DNA from 3 places in the Bacillus sp. CPT56D-587-MTF genome. Region 3 is predicted to be linked to each of the others. Evidence: a T-box and tRNA genes for the amino acid it is inferred to sense, from the RefSeq annotation. Region 3 holds a T-box; the other regions hold tRNA genes.
What was found. The T-box of region 3 lies ahead of AC3WVZ_RS14940 (tryptophan--tRNA ligase). A T-box ahead of a tRNA ligase gene usually reads a tRNA of that ligase, here a tRNA-Trp.

Region 1 (4,972 bases), 2.5 Mb from region 3:
CCAGCTGCTTTCAAATTCCCCGCTCAAGGAAGAATTAGCTCAACCTTTGATATACGCTGGGAACAAATGCATTATGGTATAGATATTGCCGCTCCAGGAAACGTCTCTATCCAAGCTGCTGCTGCAGGTAAAGTTGTGAAATCTTATTATTCAGCTAGCTATGGCAATGTTGTTTTCATTGCGCATCAAATCAATGGGAAATTATATACAACTGTTTATGCTCATATGAAGGATCGCACTGTACAAGCTGGTGATCAAGTACAGACTGGACAATTAATAGGTCATATGGGAAACACAGGTCATTCATACGGGCAACATCTTCATTTTGAATTACATAATGGAGAATGGAATTTTGAAAAAACAAATGCAGTAAATCCACTGCCATATTTAGTTAGGTAAATTGTATGCCACGCAATATACCTCTTATAATTGAATACGTAGCCTTTTTAGGTTTAATCTGTTGTTTAATCATTTACAATACAAACATTGTATTTTTATCTATTATTATTGCTTTTGTTGCATTAGAAATTATGATGGAATCATTTCAAGTGCAACTAAAACAAAAAATTGCCCATATTTATAATGCTATTTTTCTTTTGAGTGCTCTCATAACAAATATAATTAGTAATGGCTTTTATTTATCTACTGTATTTCCAGTATTCTTTATGGCTGTTTTATTATTTGTAGCTAGATATATTAATGTCCCTTATAACCAAAAACAAGAACAAGAAGCTTAGAAAGAGGAGACACTGTGTACCAATCTTTCAAAGATGCTCCAATAAAATACATATTGCATTTGTATAAGAAAGCCAATACTTTTTTTGGTATACAAGGAAGTTATACTGCACAACTTCTCCTATATGGAATGTTGTTTCTTGTCTTAATCACTTTCTCCTTGTTTTACTAACAAAAAAGGATCTCACATAAACTGGAGATCCTTTTTAATTTATATTAATTTTTCATATCGAAAATATTGTTTATCCACAAGCATATTTTTCATAAATAAAGCTTAGATTATATTTTTTCTCTAAGCTCATTCGTTGTTCGTCATCGCACCAATAGAAAAGAATATCATGAATCGTTGCGTAACGCTTATTTTTAAGAAATAGCCTAAAAAATGATGGTAAACAATCATGTAATTGTATAAATATATAATTGCGTAGTGTTTCTTCTTTATATTCAATGCCCTTACAAATATACAGTAATTCTTCACAATAATATGCATGCTGTGGAACTTGTATCATTTCGAAAAATGGCACATAAGATAGTAGCTTTCCAATAAAATGACCATATCGATCCATTACTCCTATCGTCATATGCTCCATCATTTCTTTCATCACATATAAATAATCATCTACATGCGTTGTCTTTAATGGGTCTAAGCGATCGGAAATTTGAGATAATACAGCTCTTTGACATGCTAAAACTGCCTGACTAGGTCCATAATATGATAGGAAATCTGTACACTTACGATATTTCCGTAATAAATCATGTGTATACAAATCATATACAAAAGTATTACAATACATTGCTAAACTCATCATATCACTATTTAATTGCTCTTTTGATAATGATTTCGCTCTCTTGCACATATAAAAGAATGTAAATTCCAATACTTCTTTATGAGATAATAAATGTTTACAATCGGTTATACACTTCTCATTAAATTTAACTCTATCCCAAATTTCAATATCCCTATCTGTCAATTCACCTATACGATATTTAATAATTAAATAATTTAAAGCAACTGATTGCGTCAAAAGATCCCATGTTTCATATTCCAATGAAGTATGAACAAACTCAGCTAATCCTTGCGCTATCATAAAATCATTTGCCTCTTCATACCAACCAATCTCTTGGCATAAGCGAAGAATACGCACTAAAGTTGGAATTTCATCTTTATGAAACTGCGGTAATTTCTTTGCTTTATTCATGCCATATACGATAAATGCCGCTAAATTTTCTTCTTTATAAAATTCTTTCTCTTTCCATACTAATATAGTTCGTTCTTTCCCCTCACCTTTTGGGTGACAAGGTACAAGCAAAGAAAATAATTCAGCGAAATTATTTGGTTCTATATATGTATCTGTAACCAAATTCCAATTTGGATCGCCCTGTACAGCCTTCATATAATTCCCCTTCCCTTTTCATCTATGTAGGAAATATTAATTTATTATCGCACCACTAAAAATTAATATTGTTATATTCAAAATCTCTCATAATGCTTATATCTATCAGTATATCATCTTTTCTCTTATTAAAAATTAAGAATAACAAATTTTAAAAAATGTCGAAATTATTAACCACATACTTATTATATAATGTCTCAGATACATCACGCTAACATATTAGTTTAATCCATATATACTAGAATAATGTATCTGAAATTTATATATAATTTAGCTCTTTATGAGTGACCATTAAACTCTCGGTTAATGAAAGTTTCAATTTACTCTGTACGCTCTGAGATTTCGCTCAAGGCAAATCCAGCTTGATCATCTGCTGATTCCCTTATAGCTAAATCTCCTAGTGCTAACATGCCAATAAGTTGACCACTATCAACTACTGGTAATCGTCTAATTTGATGCTGTGCCATTAGCTCTGTAGCTTTTTCAATAGAATCATTTGGAGAAACTGAGATAATATTTGTTGTCATTACATTTGTAATCTTATTAGATCCAGGATGTTTTTCAGCAATCCCTCGAACGACTAAATCACGATCAGTAACAAGCCCAACAACTTGCTCATTTTCAACAACAGGAATTAATCCAATCGATTCTTCCTTCATTTTTACAGCTGCCTCATATACATTGTCTAGCGGTGTACAATGTACAATATGGGTACTCATTAAGTCTCTCACTCGTGTCATTATGATTTCCTCCTTTTTATACATACCATAGCTTTTCCAAAATTCCTTTATTTATTTCTGGAAAGTAACGTAATAAAAAGGATTAACAAAATAAAAAAGAGCCAGCATAATGCTGACTCTTTTTGGTATGACCCGTACGGGATTCGAACCCGTGTTACCGCCGTGAAAGGGCGGTGTCTTAACCACTTGACCAACGGGCCATGGCTCCGCAGGTAGGACTCGAACCTACGACCGATCGGTTAACAGCCGATAGCTCTACCACTGAGCTACTGCGGAATAATATATGGTGGGCCTAAATGGACTCGAACCATCGACCTCACGCTTATCAGGCGTGCGCTCTAACCAGCTGAGCTATAGGCCCATATACTTTACAGGGGCAGTAGGAATCGAACCCACACTGGAGGTTTTGGAGACCTCAGTTCTACCTTTAAACTATGCCCCTAAATGATGCCGGCTAGAGGACTTGAACCCCCAACCTACTGATTACAAGTCAGTTGCTCTACCAATTGAGCTAAGCCGGCATAAAAAAAATGGTGGCTCGGGACGGAATCGAACCGCCGACACGAGGATTTTCAGTCCTCTGCTCTACCGACTGAGCTACCGAGCCAACATAAATGGCGGTCCCGACCGGGGTCGAACCGGCGATCTCCTGCGTGACAGGCAGGCATGTTAACCACTACACCACGGGACCATTTGGTTGCGGGGACAGGATTTGAACCTGCGACCTTCGGGTTATGAGCCCGACGAGCTACCGTGCTGCTCCACCCCGCGACAATATAAAGTTTTAAAAATGGAGGAGGTAGAGGGATTCGAACCCCCGCGCGACTCTCGCCGCCTGTCGGTTTTCAAGACCGATCCCTTCAGCCGAACTTGGGTATACCTCCATGAAGGAAAAAATAAATATTTTATTATTATATGTCTAAGCCATTAAAGAAAAAATGGAGGAGGTAGAGGGATTCGAACCCCCGCGCGATTCTCACCGCCTGTCGGTTTTCAAGACCGATCCCTTCAGCCGAACTTGGGTATACCTCCGAGACATATATTAAATAAAGTGGAGCCTAGCGGGATCGAACCGCTGACCTCCTGCGTGCAAGGCAGGCGCTCTCCCAGCTGAGCTAAGGCCCCATGTTTTTTGGGAATATCGGGAAGACAGGATTTGAACCTGCGACCCCCTGGTCCCAAACCAGGTGCTCTACCAAGCTGAGCCACTTCCCGTTAATAAAAGCGCGCCCGAGAGGAGTCGAACCCCTAACCTCTTGATCCGTAGTCAAACGCTCTATCCAATTGAGCTACGGGCGCATATGGTGCCGAGGGCGGGGGTCGAACCCGCACGGTGGTCACCCACCGCAGGATTTTAAGTCCTGTGCGTCTGCCTGTTCCGCCACCCCGGCATGTCATATTGAAAATTGGAGCGGAAGACGGGATTCGAACCCGCGACCCCAACCTTGGCAAGGTTGTATTCTACCACTGAACTACTTCCGCAAGACATGTATGAGTTATTTTATTAAAAGTGCGGGTGAAGGGAGTCGAACCCCCACGCCAAAGGCGCTAGATCCTAAGTCTAGTGCGTCTGCCAATTCCGCCACACCCGCATATTTCATTAAAATGGTGAGCCATGAAGGACTCGAACCTTCGACCCTCTGATTAAAAGTCAGATGCTCTACCAACTGAGCTAATGGCTCTTAATGGCTGGGCTAGCTGGATTCGAACCAGCGCATGACGGAGTCAAAGTCCGTTGCCTTACCGCTTGGCTATAGCCCATTAATTAAGAATGGTGGAGGGGGGCAGATTCGAACTGCCGAACCCGAAGGAGCGGATTTACAGTCCGCCGCGTTTAGCCACTTCGCTACCCCTCCGACATATATGGTGGAGGATGACGGGATCGAACCGCCGACCCCCTGCTTGTAAGGCAGGTGCTCTCCCAGCTGAGCTAATCCTCCATTTTGCCTGGCAACGTCCTACTCTCACAGGGACAAGGTCCCAACTACCATCGGCGCTAGAGAGCTTAACTTCCGTGTTCGGTATGGGAACGGGTGTGACCTCTCTGCCATCATTACCAGACTGTATTCATTTAAGACAAGAATCATTTTAACTCATTTGACC
Region 2 (4,972 bases), 2.8 Mb from region 3:
CTTTACTGTAGCCTGATATTGAATTTTGGTACAGTTTGTACAGGATAGGCGGGAGCCATTGAAACCGGAGCGCTAGCTTCGGTGGAGGCGCTGGTGGGATACCGCCCTGACTGTATTGAAATTCTAACCTACGGGTCTTATCGACCCGGGAGACAGTGTCAGGTGGGCAGTTTGACTGGGGCGGTCGCCTCCTAAAGTGTAACGGAGGCGCCCAAAGGTTCCCTCAGAATGGTTGGAAATCATTCGTAGAGTGCAAAGGCATAAGGGAGCTTGACTGCGAGACCTACAAGTCGAGCAGGGACGAAAGTCGGGCTTAGTGATCCGGTGGTTCCGCATGGAAGGGCCATCGCTCAACGGATAAAAGCTACCCCGGGGATAACAGGCTTATCTCCCCCAAGAGTCCACATCGACGGGGAGGTTTGGCACCTCGATGTCGGCTCATCGCATCCTGGGGCTGTAGTCGGTCCCAAGGGTTGGGCTGTTCGCCCATTAAAGCGGTACGCGAGCTGGGTTCAGAACGTCGTGAGACAGTTCGGTCCCTATCCGTCGTGGGCGTAGGAAATTTGAGAGGAGCTGTCCTTAGTACGAGAGGACCGGGATGGACGCACCGCTGGTGTACCAGTTGTTCTGCCAAGGGCATAGCTGGGTAGCTATGTGCGGAAGGGATAAGTGCTGAAAGCATCTAAGCATGAAGCCCCCCTCAAGATGAGATTTCCCATAGCGTAAGCTAGTAAGATCCCTGAAAGATGATCAGGTTGATAGGTTCGAGGTGGAAGCATGGTGACATGTGGAGCTGACGAATACTAATAGATCGAGGACTTAACCATATAATATGTAGCAATGTTATCTAGTTTTGAGAGAACATAAAAAACTTGTTGACTTTTAAAGTAAATAAGTTATAATAATGATTGTCTCAAAAGAATAATGTCTGGTAATGATGGCAGAGAGGTCACACCCGTTCCCATACCGAACACGGAAGTTAAGCTCTCTAGCGCCGATGGTAGTTGGGACCTTGTCCCTGTGAGAGTAGGACGTTGCCAGGCAATATTATTCCGCAGTAGCTCAGCGGTAGAGCTATCGGCTGTTAACCGATCGGTCGTAGGTTCGATTCCTACCTGCGGAGCCATTGGAGAGCTGTCCGAGTTGGCCGAAGGAGCACGATTGGAAATCGTGTATACGTCACAAGCGTATCAAGGGTTCGAATCCCTTGCTCTCCGCCATAGGATTTATAATATTTGGCCCGTTGGTCAAGTGGTTAAGACACCGCCCTTTCACGGCGGTAACACGGGTTCGAATCCCGTACGGGTCACCACTTTGGAGGATTAGCTCAGCTGGGAGAGCACCTGCCTTACAAGCAGGGGGTCGGCGGTTCGATCCCGTCATCCTCCACCATATAAATTTTATATGAATAGTATTATCGCGGGGTGGAGCAGCACGGTAGCTCGTCGGGCTCATAACCCGAAGGTCGCAGGTTCAAATCCTGTCCCCGCAACCAAATGGTCCCGTGGTGTAGTGGTTAACATGCCTGCCTGTCACGCAGGAGATCGCCGGTTCGACCCCGGTCGGGACCGCCATTTTAATAAGGCTCGGTAGCTCAGTCGGTAGAGCAGAGGACTGAAAATCCTCGTGTCGGCGGTTCGATTCCGTCCCGAGCCACCATTTATTTTAATAAAATACGCCGGCTTAGCTCAATTGGTAGAGCAACTGACTTGTAATCAGTAGGTTGGGGGTTCAAGTCCTCTAGCCGGCACCATGTAAGTTTCGGAGGGGTAGCGAAGTGGCTAAACGCGGCGGACTGTAAATCCGCTCCTTCGGGTTCGGCAGTTCGAATCTGCCCCCCTCCACCATTTACATAGGGGCATAGTTTAAAGGTAGAACTGAGGTCTCCAAAACCTCCAGTGTGGGTTCGATTCCTACTGCCCCTGCCAAATATATTTACACAACATGGCGGTTGTGGCGAAGTGGTTAACGCACCGGATTGTGGCTCCGGCATTCGTGGGTTCGATTCCCATCAGTCGCCCCATTTTTATTTTAAAAATTACAAATAATCTAATGGATACTTACATATAATTAAGTAAGAATTCGATGGGCTATAGCCAAGCGGTAAGGCAACGGACTTTGACTCCGTCATGCGCTGGTTCGAATCCAGCTAGCCCAGCCATTTTTGCGGAAGTAGTTCAGTGTTAGAATACAACCTTGCCAAGGTTGGGGTCGCGGGTTCGAATCCCGTCTTCCGCTCCAATAAAATTTAATATGGCGGCATAGCCAAGTGGTAAGGCAGAGGTCTGCAAAACCTTTATCACCGGTTCAAATCCGGTTGCCGCCTTTTCTTTTGTGCCGATGTGGCGGAATTGGCAGACGCGCACGACTCAAAATCGTGTTCCTTCGGGAGTGTCGGTTCGACCCCGACCATCGGTATCATGAACGGCGTAATAAAAGACTCTACACCAAATGTGTAGAGTCTTTTTATGTTTTCATCATACTATAAAATAAGCAAAAATGGTGTGTTGGTGAAATGGTTATAAATGATTAAGGTAAACTTATTCATTTAGTACATGCGATACAGTTGGGGAAAGCTACAAAACAATAAAGGGATAAATTTTTATCCCTTTATATAATTTCATTATTTTATAGAGAATTTCTCCAACCTGGTGACATGAAGTTAAATCCGACGCCACCAGTAGATATTAGTACATGATCAGCTGTTAATTTCGTAATTTCTAAGAACTTCTTTTCAAACTCTTCTCTGTTGTATTTGTACATAGTTGAGTGGCATGACCACATGTGCGTTGAAGTACTCAACCAGTCTCCTAATTCCTTTAATTCAGGAAACGACTCAAATCGAATTGGTTCATCTAATTTCATGAATCTCACTTGATAGATAGTTGGGTTTAACTTCTCTCCTATTCCTTTAAAAGCATGTGATTTTTTGTCTTTGGAATGTGTCATAATTCACCCTCCATCTTTTCTTCAAATTTTTTCCTATTTTTATTATACAACAATAGAAAACAATTATGGGAATAATATGGAAATGTTTATTGGCAATATAAAAAGACTGTAACAGAAATGTTAGAGTCTTTTTGTTAAATTATACTATGTGCTTCTAAAATTCGTAATAAACGTAGGAATTCATGTATAATATAACTTGTCGAAAGAACAAAATGATAGTGATTTATATTATGTCTGTAATATGAATCAAAAATGAACTTTTTATATTTCTTTTAAAAATGTGTTGAACACACATTATATTTCATATTAATATTTTTATGTAGATTTAAAACGGGAAAGAGAGTGGAAAGTATGGGCCGTAAATGGAACAATATTAAAGACAAAAAAGCATCAAAAGATGCAAATACAAGCCGTATATACGCGAAATTTGGGCGTGAAATTTATGTGGCAGCAAAACAAGGCGAGCCAGATCCAGAATCAAACCAAGCACTAAGAGTTGTATTAGAGCGTGCGAAAACATACAATGTTCCAAGAACAATTATTGATCGTGCAGTTGAAAAAGCAAAAGGCGGTTCAGAAGAAAATTATGACGAGCTTCGTTATGAAGGATTCGGACCAAATGGAGCTATGGTTATTGTAGATACACTTACAAATAACGTAAACCGTACTGCAGCAGATGTACGAGCTGCATTTAGCAAAAATAGTGGTAATATGGGTGTGAACGGTTCTGTAGCTTACATGTTTGATGCGACAGCTGTTATCGGCCTTGAAGGTAAAACATCAGATGAAGTTCTTGAAATTTTAATGGAAGCAGATGTAGATGCACGTGACATTCTAGAAGAAGAAGATTCTGTTATCGTGTATGCTGAACCAGATCAATTTCATGCAGTACAATCTGCACTTAAAGGTGCTGGCGTTGAGGAGTTTACAGTTGCAGAATTAACAATGCTTGCACAAAGTGATGTAACACTTCCTGAAGATGCTCAAGCACAATTTGAGAAAATGGTTGATGCATTAGAAGATTTAGAAGATGTTCAACAAGTTTATCACAACGTAGACTTAGGAGAGTAATACGATAGATGACCCTTTTCGCTTAGCGGATAGGGTCTTTTTTATGAAGTTAATTAAGGTGATGAAGTATTAAAGGTATTTTGTTGTAGGTAGGGAATATAATTATAGGGATATATAAAATATTCATTATCTCTAGGAGGCTTAATATGGAACATAAGACACCAAAGCATATCGTTGCTGTAGCCGGTTATTTAACAAATGGAAAAAATGAAGTGTTATTAACAAAAGTGCACTGGCGAGCTGATACGTGGGAGTTGCCAGGAGGACAGGTAGAAGAAGGCGAAGCGCTCGATCAAGCTGTCTGTAGGGAAATAAAAGAGGAAACAGGGTTAACGGTGAAGCCTATCGGAATTACAGGCGTTTATTATAATACTTCTATGCATATTCTAGCTGTTGTTTTTAAAGTAGCATATATAAGTGGTGAAATAAAAATTCAACCTGAAGAAATACAAGAGGCTAAATTTGTTGATTTAAATGAAGAGAACATAGATGAGTATATAACGCGTCCTCATATGAAATCCAGAACGCTTGATGCAATGAGAGCAACACATTTTATTCCGTATGAAACGTGGGAAGTACAGCCGTATAATTTAATAGGAAGATTGTAAAGAAAAGAGTAGCCGATTTGAGATACATTCGAATCACTACTCTTTTTTTGTATACTGTTTAAGAAAAAGGTCAAAATAATAGTAGCACTAGTATTGATTTTGAGAACGTTTGTTCTGTATAATAAATCTATATGTTATATACATTTAGATTACTAGATAGTCAAAAGTATATATATTTGTAGATGATATAATTAAAGTGTAAAGTGAAAATATAATAGTCTTAAGGGTTTCTCTTTTATTGGTTATTCGTACTTTAACATAACCTATATTCAATATTTCAGATGAATAGTAGATAAAAAAAGACTGTGATACAATACTTTTTTATCCCACTATTTGCTAGGCAG
Region 3 (4,972 bases):
TTAAAAGATGGTGAGCAATTGCCGAATCACTTTTTAAAGTTTATTTCAGAGCAAAGACAACCAGCAGCAATGAGAATACTAGATGATATGCATTATGCGATTAGCTCGTATATTAGAGGTCAAATTATCGTCAGCTTATTTATCGGTATTATGCTATTAATTGGTTATCTTATTATTGGTATTAAATATGCGGTATTACTTGCGATTTTAGCGATGATTGTAAATATCGTTCCGTACGTAGGACCAATTATCGCGATTACACCAGCGTTAATTATCGCATTTATCGACTCGCCAGCAATGGTGTTAAAAGTAATTATCGTTATGATGGTTGTACAATTAGCAGAAGGTAAATTTATTTCTCCGCAAGTTATGGGTAAAAAGTTAGATATTCATCCGATTACTATCATTTTTATCATTTTAACTGCCGGAAACTTATTCGGGATTATGGGCATTATTTTGGCCATTCCAGGATATGCGATATTAAAAGTGTTAGTTACACACGGTTATAGATTTGTTAAGTTGAATACGTGAAAAAAAGCGCTAAAACAGTGGGAACTGTTTTAGCGCTTTTTTATTAATAGGTGATTAGCGTATGTACTTGCCTATTAATCCATTTCTAAGGATTACTTCAAATTAAGTATAAGCATGGTGTTTAAGTTAGGTTCTCTCACCATTAACTCCTCATAAAGAAATATAAAATGCAAAGGGAGTGAAATAAATGGAATGAATTATAAGAGATGTGTTAATCACAAATCATATTTATGATTTGTCAAGGTATAAGCTCTTGATAGAAGACGGAAACTTAAGAATTAATATAACGGAACAAGTTTGACAATAATTTTTGCAACGTTAAGAACAACTGTGTGATAGTTGATACTTTTTATAAGAAAGTAAAAAATTACTATTTTGTTCACAATACAACCTTTAATTACAATAAAAGGAAATGTAAAATAGGGATAGTAATTGGAAAAAAATGAAAAATATAGAAAGGAATGATATAAAATGAAATTTATTTATAAGGTTGGATTGTTTAGTTTCGCATTTATCTTTTTTATTTGGAATGCTTATTTACCTTCGTCAGCTTTTGCGGTTTCGACTAGTCAAACAGAAAATAAAAACGCTCCACTAATACGGGTGTTAAACAACTTAGGCCATGAGATAGATACATATTCAATGGTAAAAGGTAATGATAAGGCTATGAAGCAAGCTACAGATAAAGTAAAGTCTTTACCTGTAAATGAGCAAGGAAATAAAGGAACCATTGAGGTACCAGAAGGTAAGTGGAATTTTAAAAATGAAATTTTTTTACCTGAAGGAACTACATTACGAGGGAAAAGCCAAAAGACAATATTAGTTCGGAGTTTTGGGGAATTTCCAAAAAAACCAATGGAAATTATAGATGGCAAAGAATATTATCAGGGGATTATCCGTATGCAAAGCCATACGGTACTGAAAAATATCACTTTAGATGGAGAGAAAGGTAATGAAAAGTCTAATCCACTTCAAAATGGTATTGTTGCAAGAGGACATTATACCGAGGGAGGAGAAGCAACTTTACCTGATGAGAGCGATTATCTTAAGGATATTATGATAGAGGATGTTGTTATTCGAAATATTACAGGAGATGGAATAACGCTTGATTTAATTAAAGGACTACATATTAAGGGTTCTAAATCTGTGGCAGTAGATGGAGAAAAGAGGATGTTGGTTGAAAATGCCGGAAATAGCGGAATTATAGGGTATTCTATAGAAACGGCAGAGATACAAAATGTGGTGACTAGAAACATTGGAGGTGAAGATAAGAAAGGAAAGATTGGTAAGAACTATAACATAGCGCTGTCCATGCGCAAAATGAAAGAACCTCCAAATCCGGGTTATAAATTACAAGCAAAATATCCAATTAGTAAAAATGTGAAGGTGCGAGACAGTGTGTTTATTGATAATTGCTATTGGGAAGGATTGGATACTCACAGTGGAGAGAACATGGAATTTACTAATAATATTTTTGTAGGTATTGCTCGTCCAATTGTAATAGGTGGACTCGAATATAGAGGGAAATATTACTATCCACCAAAGAAAATTACAGTGGAAAAGAATTATATAAATGCTGCTGAGCATATTGATAAATGGAAGCCGAAGAATAACAAAAAATCAGAAGTAGGTATTGCGGTTTGGGGTACTAACCAGACCTTCCCTATTGAGAAAAATGGCAAACTATTAAATCCATTAGATGAAGGATATAAAGAAAATATTGGTTATATTAAAGAAACAAAGATTATGAATAATGTTATTGAACAAGTAGAACCAGAAGATGATTCCTCGGGGTTTGGTGGTGTTGCTCTAAAATTAACTGAAGGAATTCTAGTAGAGAACAATCAGATTGGTTGGGTTAAAAGTGATTCTGTGAAGCGAGGTGGTATCATTTTAAATAATTCTAATAAAGAGTTTGAGATTCGAGGGAATCAGGTGGGGTGGATTCAAAAATCTAGTCTGATTACAGATGATACGAAGCAAAAAGGACATGCACCCATTGAGATAATTGGAACAGGAAATAATGGGTCTGTTACGGATAATTGTTGGAATGAAAATAATAAAGTTGGCATCAATGATGAAAAATATGGAGATTATACAAATAATAAATTAAGAGGTGTAGAATCAAATAAATGGAGAACAGGAAAACCATATGATGAGAATGGGTATAATTATGGATTAAGAAAATTGAAATGGGATACTAAAGAAGGCGTAGTAACTGGAAAGGCAGGAAAAGATGTTGGAAGTGTAATGTTAAAATATGGGGATACTAAGTTAGTAGAAACAAACGCCTCTAATCAGCAATTCACGTTGACAACAGATGAATTAAAACATGGTGATAAAAAGTTTCAAATTGTAGCGAGAAACTCCCATATAAATCCGAAATATCGATATGAAGTGCATAGTGAAGAATTAATAAAGTAGGATAAAATGAAGTGAGTCTCTATGGTGAAATGATATGAATGTAAATATAATATAGACAGTCCTGATTGAACTATATCTTATACGGTATATAAATTTACGGTGTTTAGTAATTTTTTTATTATTTGAAGAAATGAAGGTATTTTGTATATGTAGAACAGGATATCTCGAGTGTGGATAAATTTGCAAAATGTAATTTATACTGTAATAAGTGATTCAGAAAAGGAAACAGTAATAATATTAAAATTACATACTATTAGACAGTTCAAGTGAAAATTTTCTACTGTATAAATCAGAAAATTTATGTTCAAGTCAATGAGAAATGTGATAAACTGTAAAAAATAACGAAAAAGCAATGAAAGAGAAGAGTACATATTCGAAACTTTTCAGAGAGCTGATATGTGGTGAGAATCAGTAAGGGATGAATATGGAATGGGCTCTGGAGCTTCTAACTGAAATGAGTAGGTAAAGACGGTTACTTCACGTTATTGAAGTATGAAGTGAGCTAATGATAGCTAATTAAGGTGGTACCGCGGGAGTCTCTCGTCCTTTTTTAAGGATGAGGGGCTCTTTTTATTTTGAGAAAGGAGGAGTTAGTGTGAGTGAAAAAATAATGTTAACAGGAATTAAGCCGACAGGTTATCCGCATTTAGGGAATTATATTGGTGCGATTAAACCTGCATTACAAATGTCAAAGAATAATGAAGGAAGAGCATTGTACTTTATAGCTGATTATCATGCATTAAATGCTGTGCATGATTCAGAAAAGTTCAGCAGTTATACGAAAGAGGTAGCAGCTACTTGGTTATCGCTTGGACTTGGGGAAGATGTTGTTTTTTATCGGCAAACAGAAGTACCGGAAATTCTAGAATTAGCTTGGATTTTAGCTTGCCTAACTCCGAAAGGTCTTATGAACCGTGCTCATGCGTATAAAGCGAAGGTGGAGCAAAATAAAGAAGCAGGGTTAGAGGTCGATGCGGGAGTGAACATGGGGTTATATACGTACCCGATCTTAATGGCAGCCGACATATTACTATTTCAAGCTACACATGTACCTGTCGGAAAAGACCAAATTCAACATATTGAAATCGCGCGTGATATTGCGACGTATTTTAATCATACATTTGGCACGACATTTACACTACCGGAGTATGTAGTGCAAGAAGAAGGAGCTATTTTACCTGGTCTTGATGGAAGGAAGATGAGTAAAAGTTACGGAAATGTAATCCCATTATTTGCAGAGCAAGAAAAACTTCGAAAGTTAATATTTAAAATCAAAACAGACTCTTCACTTCCAAATGAACCGAAAGAATTAGAAACATTATTTATGATATATAAAGAGTTTGCGACAGAAGACGAAGTACAGTCATTACGTGAAAAATATGAGACTGGAATCGGATGGGGCGATGTGAAAAAAGAGTTGTTTCGCGTTGTAGATCGTGAGTTAGCTGGACCTCGTGAAAAGTACGCAATGTATATGAATGAGCCGGATTTATTATATGAAGCATTAGAAAACGGTGCTGAGAAGGCACGCGCTATTGCGAAGGTAAATTTAGCGGAAATTAAAAAACGGATTGGATTTGAGAGGGAACGTTAAGCGTTCCCTTATTTTTTTAGATAATCTGTAATAATCTTCTCGATAACAGGAGGAAGATTATTAGGTAATTCATCAAGTGAAAAGAAGCGTAGTTCTTTCGATTCCGTATGGTCGCATACAAGCTCACCGTGGAATTCGCGGCAAATATAAACAACGAGTACACCGTGTACTTGATCGCCATTTGGATAGATTTGAAAGAAATCTGGTCCTGAGTATGTACGGAATAGTTCTGGATTTTTAATAATAAGTCCAGTTTCTTCAAACACTTCTCGTTTTAAAGCATCTTCTAACGTTTCGTTATATTCTAAGGCACCGCCAATAATGCCCCAGCGGTTAAAATCTGTACGGAGCTGCAGCAATACTTCATCTTTTTCATTTAATATAATGGCGTGTGATCCTATTAGAATAAGTGGATGATTTCCT

Region 1: it encodes a tRNA-Trp, which carries the amino acid that the T-box ahead of AC3WVZ_RS14940 (tryptophan--tRNA ligase) is inferred to sense. The anticodon was not compared.
Region 2: it encodes a tRNA-Trp, which carries the amino acid that the T-box ahead of AC3WVZ_RS14940 (tryptophan--tRNA ligase) is inferred to sense. The anticodon was not compared.

Annotation. Positions count from the first base shown of each region.
Region 1 is NZ_JBYTEF010000001.1:372,720-377,691, reverse strand. Features, by position in the region: gene AC3WVZ_RS01960 (SH3 domain-containing protein) at 1-399, shown strand, start outside; gene AC3WVZ_RS01955 (hypothetical protein) at 405-737, shown strand; gene AC3WVZ_RS01950 (DUF3965 domain-containing protein) at 978-2,129, opposite strand; gene AC3WVZ_RS01945 (CBS domain-containing protein) at 2,450-2,869, opposite strand; tRNA gene AC3WVZ_RS01940 (tRNA-Glu) at 2,998-3,069, opposite strand; tRNA gene AC3WVZ_RS01935 (tRNA-Asn) at 3,071-3,145, opposite strand; tRNA gene AC3WVZ_RS01930 (tRNA-Ile) at 3,154-3,230, opposite strand; tRNA gene AC3WVZ_RS01925 (tRNA-Trp) at 3,241-3,311, opposite strand; tRNA gene AC3WVZ_RS01920 (tRNA-Thr) at 3,318-3,390, opposite strand; tRNA gene AC3WVZ_RS01915 (tRNA-Phe) at 3,401-3,476, opposite strand; tRNA gene AC3WVZ_RS01910 (tRNA-Asp) at 3,485-3,560, opposite strand; tRNA gene AC3WVZ_RS01905 (tRNA-Met) at 3,564-3,640, opposite strand; tRNA gene AC3WVZ_RS01900 (tRNA-Ser) at 3,661-3,753, opposite strand; tRNA gene AC3WVZ_RS01895 (tRNA-Ser) at 3,809-3,901, opposite strand; tRNA gene AC3WVZ_RS01890 (tRNA-Ala) at 3,922-3,994, opposite strand; tRNA gene AC3WVZ_RS01885 (tRNA-Pro) at 4,011-4,084, opposite strand; tRNA gene AC3WVZ_RS01880 (tRNA-Arg) at 4,095-4,168, opposite strand; tRNA gene AC3WVZ_RS01875 (tRNA-Leu) at 4,172-4,260, opposite strand; tRNA gene AC3WVZ_RS01870 (tRNA-Gly) at 4,277-4,351, opposite strand; tRNA gene AC3WVZ_RS01865 (tRNA-Leu) at 4,381-4,461, opposite strand; tRNA gene AC3WVZ_RS01860 (tRNA-Lys) at 4,476-4,551, opposite strand; tRNA gene AC3WVZ_RS01855 (tRNA-Gln) at 4,556-4,630, opposite strand; tRNA gene AC3WVZ_RS01850 (tRNA-Tyr) at 4,642-4,725, opposite strand; tRNA gene AC3WVZ_RS01845 (tRNA-Val) at 4,734-4,809, opposite strand; rRNA gene rrf (5S ribosomal RNA) at 4,815-4,930, opposite strand.
Region 2 is NZ_JBYTEF010000001.1:125,578-130,549, forward strand. Features, by position in the region: rRNA gene AC3WVZ_RS00625 (23S ribosomal RNA) at 1-827, shown strand, start outside; rRNA gene rrf (5S ribosomal RNA) at 928-1,043, shown strand; tRNA gene AC3WVZ_RS00635 (tRNA-Asn) at 1,052-1,126, shown strand; tRNA gene AC3WVZ_RS00640 (tRNA-Ser) at 1,129-1,220, shown strand; tRNA gene AC3WVZ_RS00645 (tRNA-Glu) at 1,238-1,312, shown strand; tRNA gene AC3WVZ_RS00650 (tRNA-Val) at 1,317-1,392, shown strand; tRNA gene AC3WVZ_RS00655 (tRNA-Met) at 1,419-1,495, shown strand; tRNA gene AC3WVZ_RS00660 (tRNA-Asp) at 1,499-1,574, shown strand; tRNA gene AC3WVZ_RS00665 (tRNA-Phe) at 1,584-1,659, shown strand; tRNA gene AC3WVZ_RS00670 (tRNA-Thr) at 1,678-1,753, shown strand; tRNA gene AC3WVZ_RS00675 (tRNA-Tyr) at 1,764-1,847, shown strand; tRNA gene AC3WVZ_RS00680 (tRNA-Trp) at 1,855-1,928, shown strand; tRNA gene AC3WVZ_RS00685 (tRNA-His) at 1,948-2,023, shown strand; tRNA gene AC3WVZ_RS00690 (tRNA-Gln) at 2,087-2,161, shown strand; tRNA gene AC3WVZ_RS00695 (tRNA-Gly) at 2,167-2,241, shown strand; tRNA gene AC3WVZ_RS00700 (tRNA-Cys) at 2,256-2,326, shown strand; tRNA gene AC3WVZ_RS00705 (tRNA-Leu) at 2,337-2,418, shown strand; gene AC3WVZ_RS00710 (DUF3884 family protein) at 2,629-2,949, opposite strand; gene AC3WVZ_RS00715 (YebC/PmpR family DNA-binding transcriptional regulator) at 3,301-4,020, shown strand; gene AC3WVZ_RS00720 (NUDIX hydrolase) at 4,167-4,628, shown strand.
Region 3 is NZ_JBYTEF010000001.1:2,898,882-2,903,853, reverse strand. Features, by position in the region: gene AC3WVZ_RS14950 (AI-2E family transporter) at 1-531, shown strand, start outside; gene AC3WVZ_RS14945 (hypothetical protein) at 1,003-2,955, shown strand; T-box leader at 3,299-3,506, shown strand; gene AC3WVZ_RS14940 (tryptophan--tRNA ligase) at 3,551-4,549, shown strand; gene AC3WVZ_RS14935 (NUDIX hydrolase) at 4,558-4,972, opposite strand, start outside.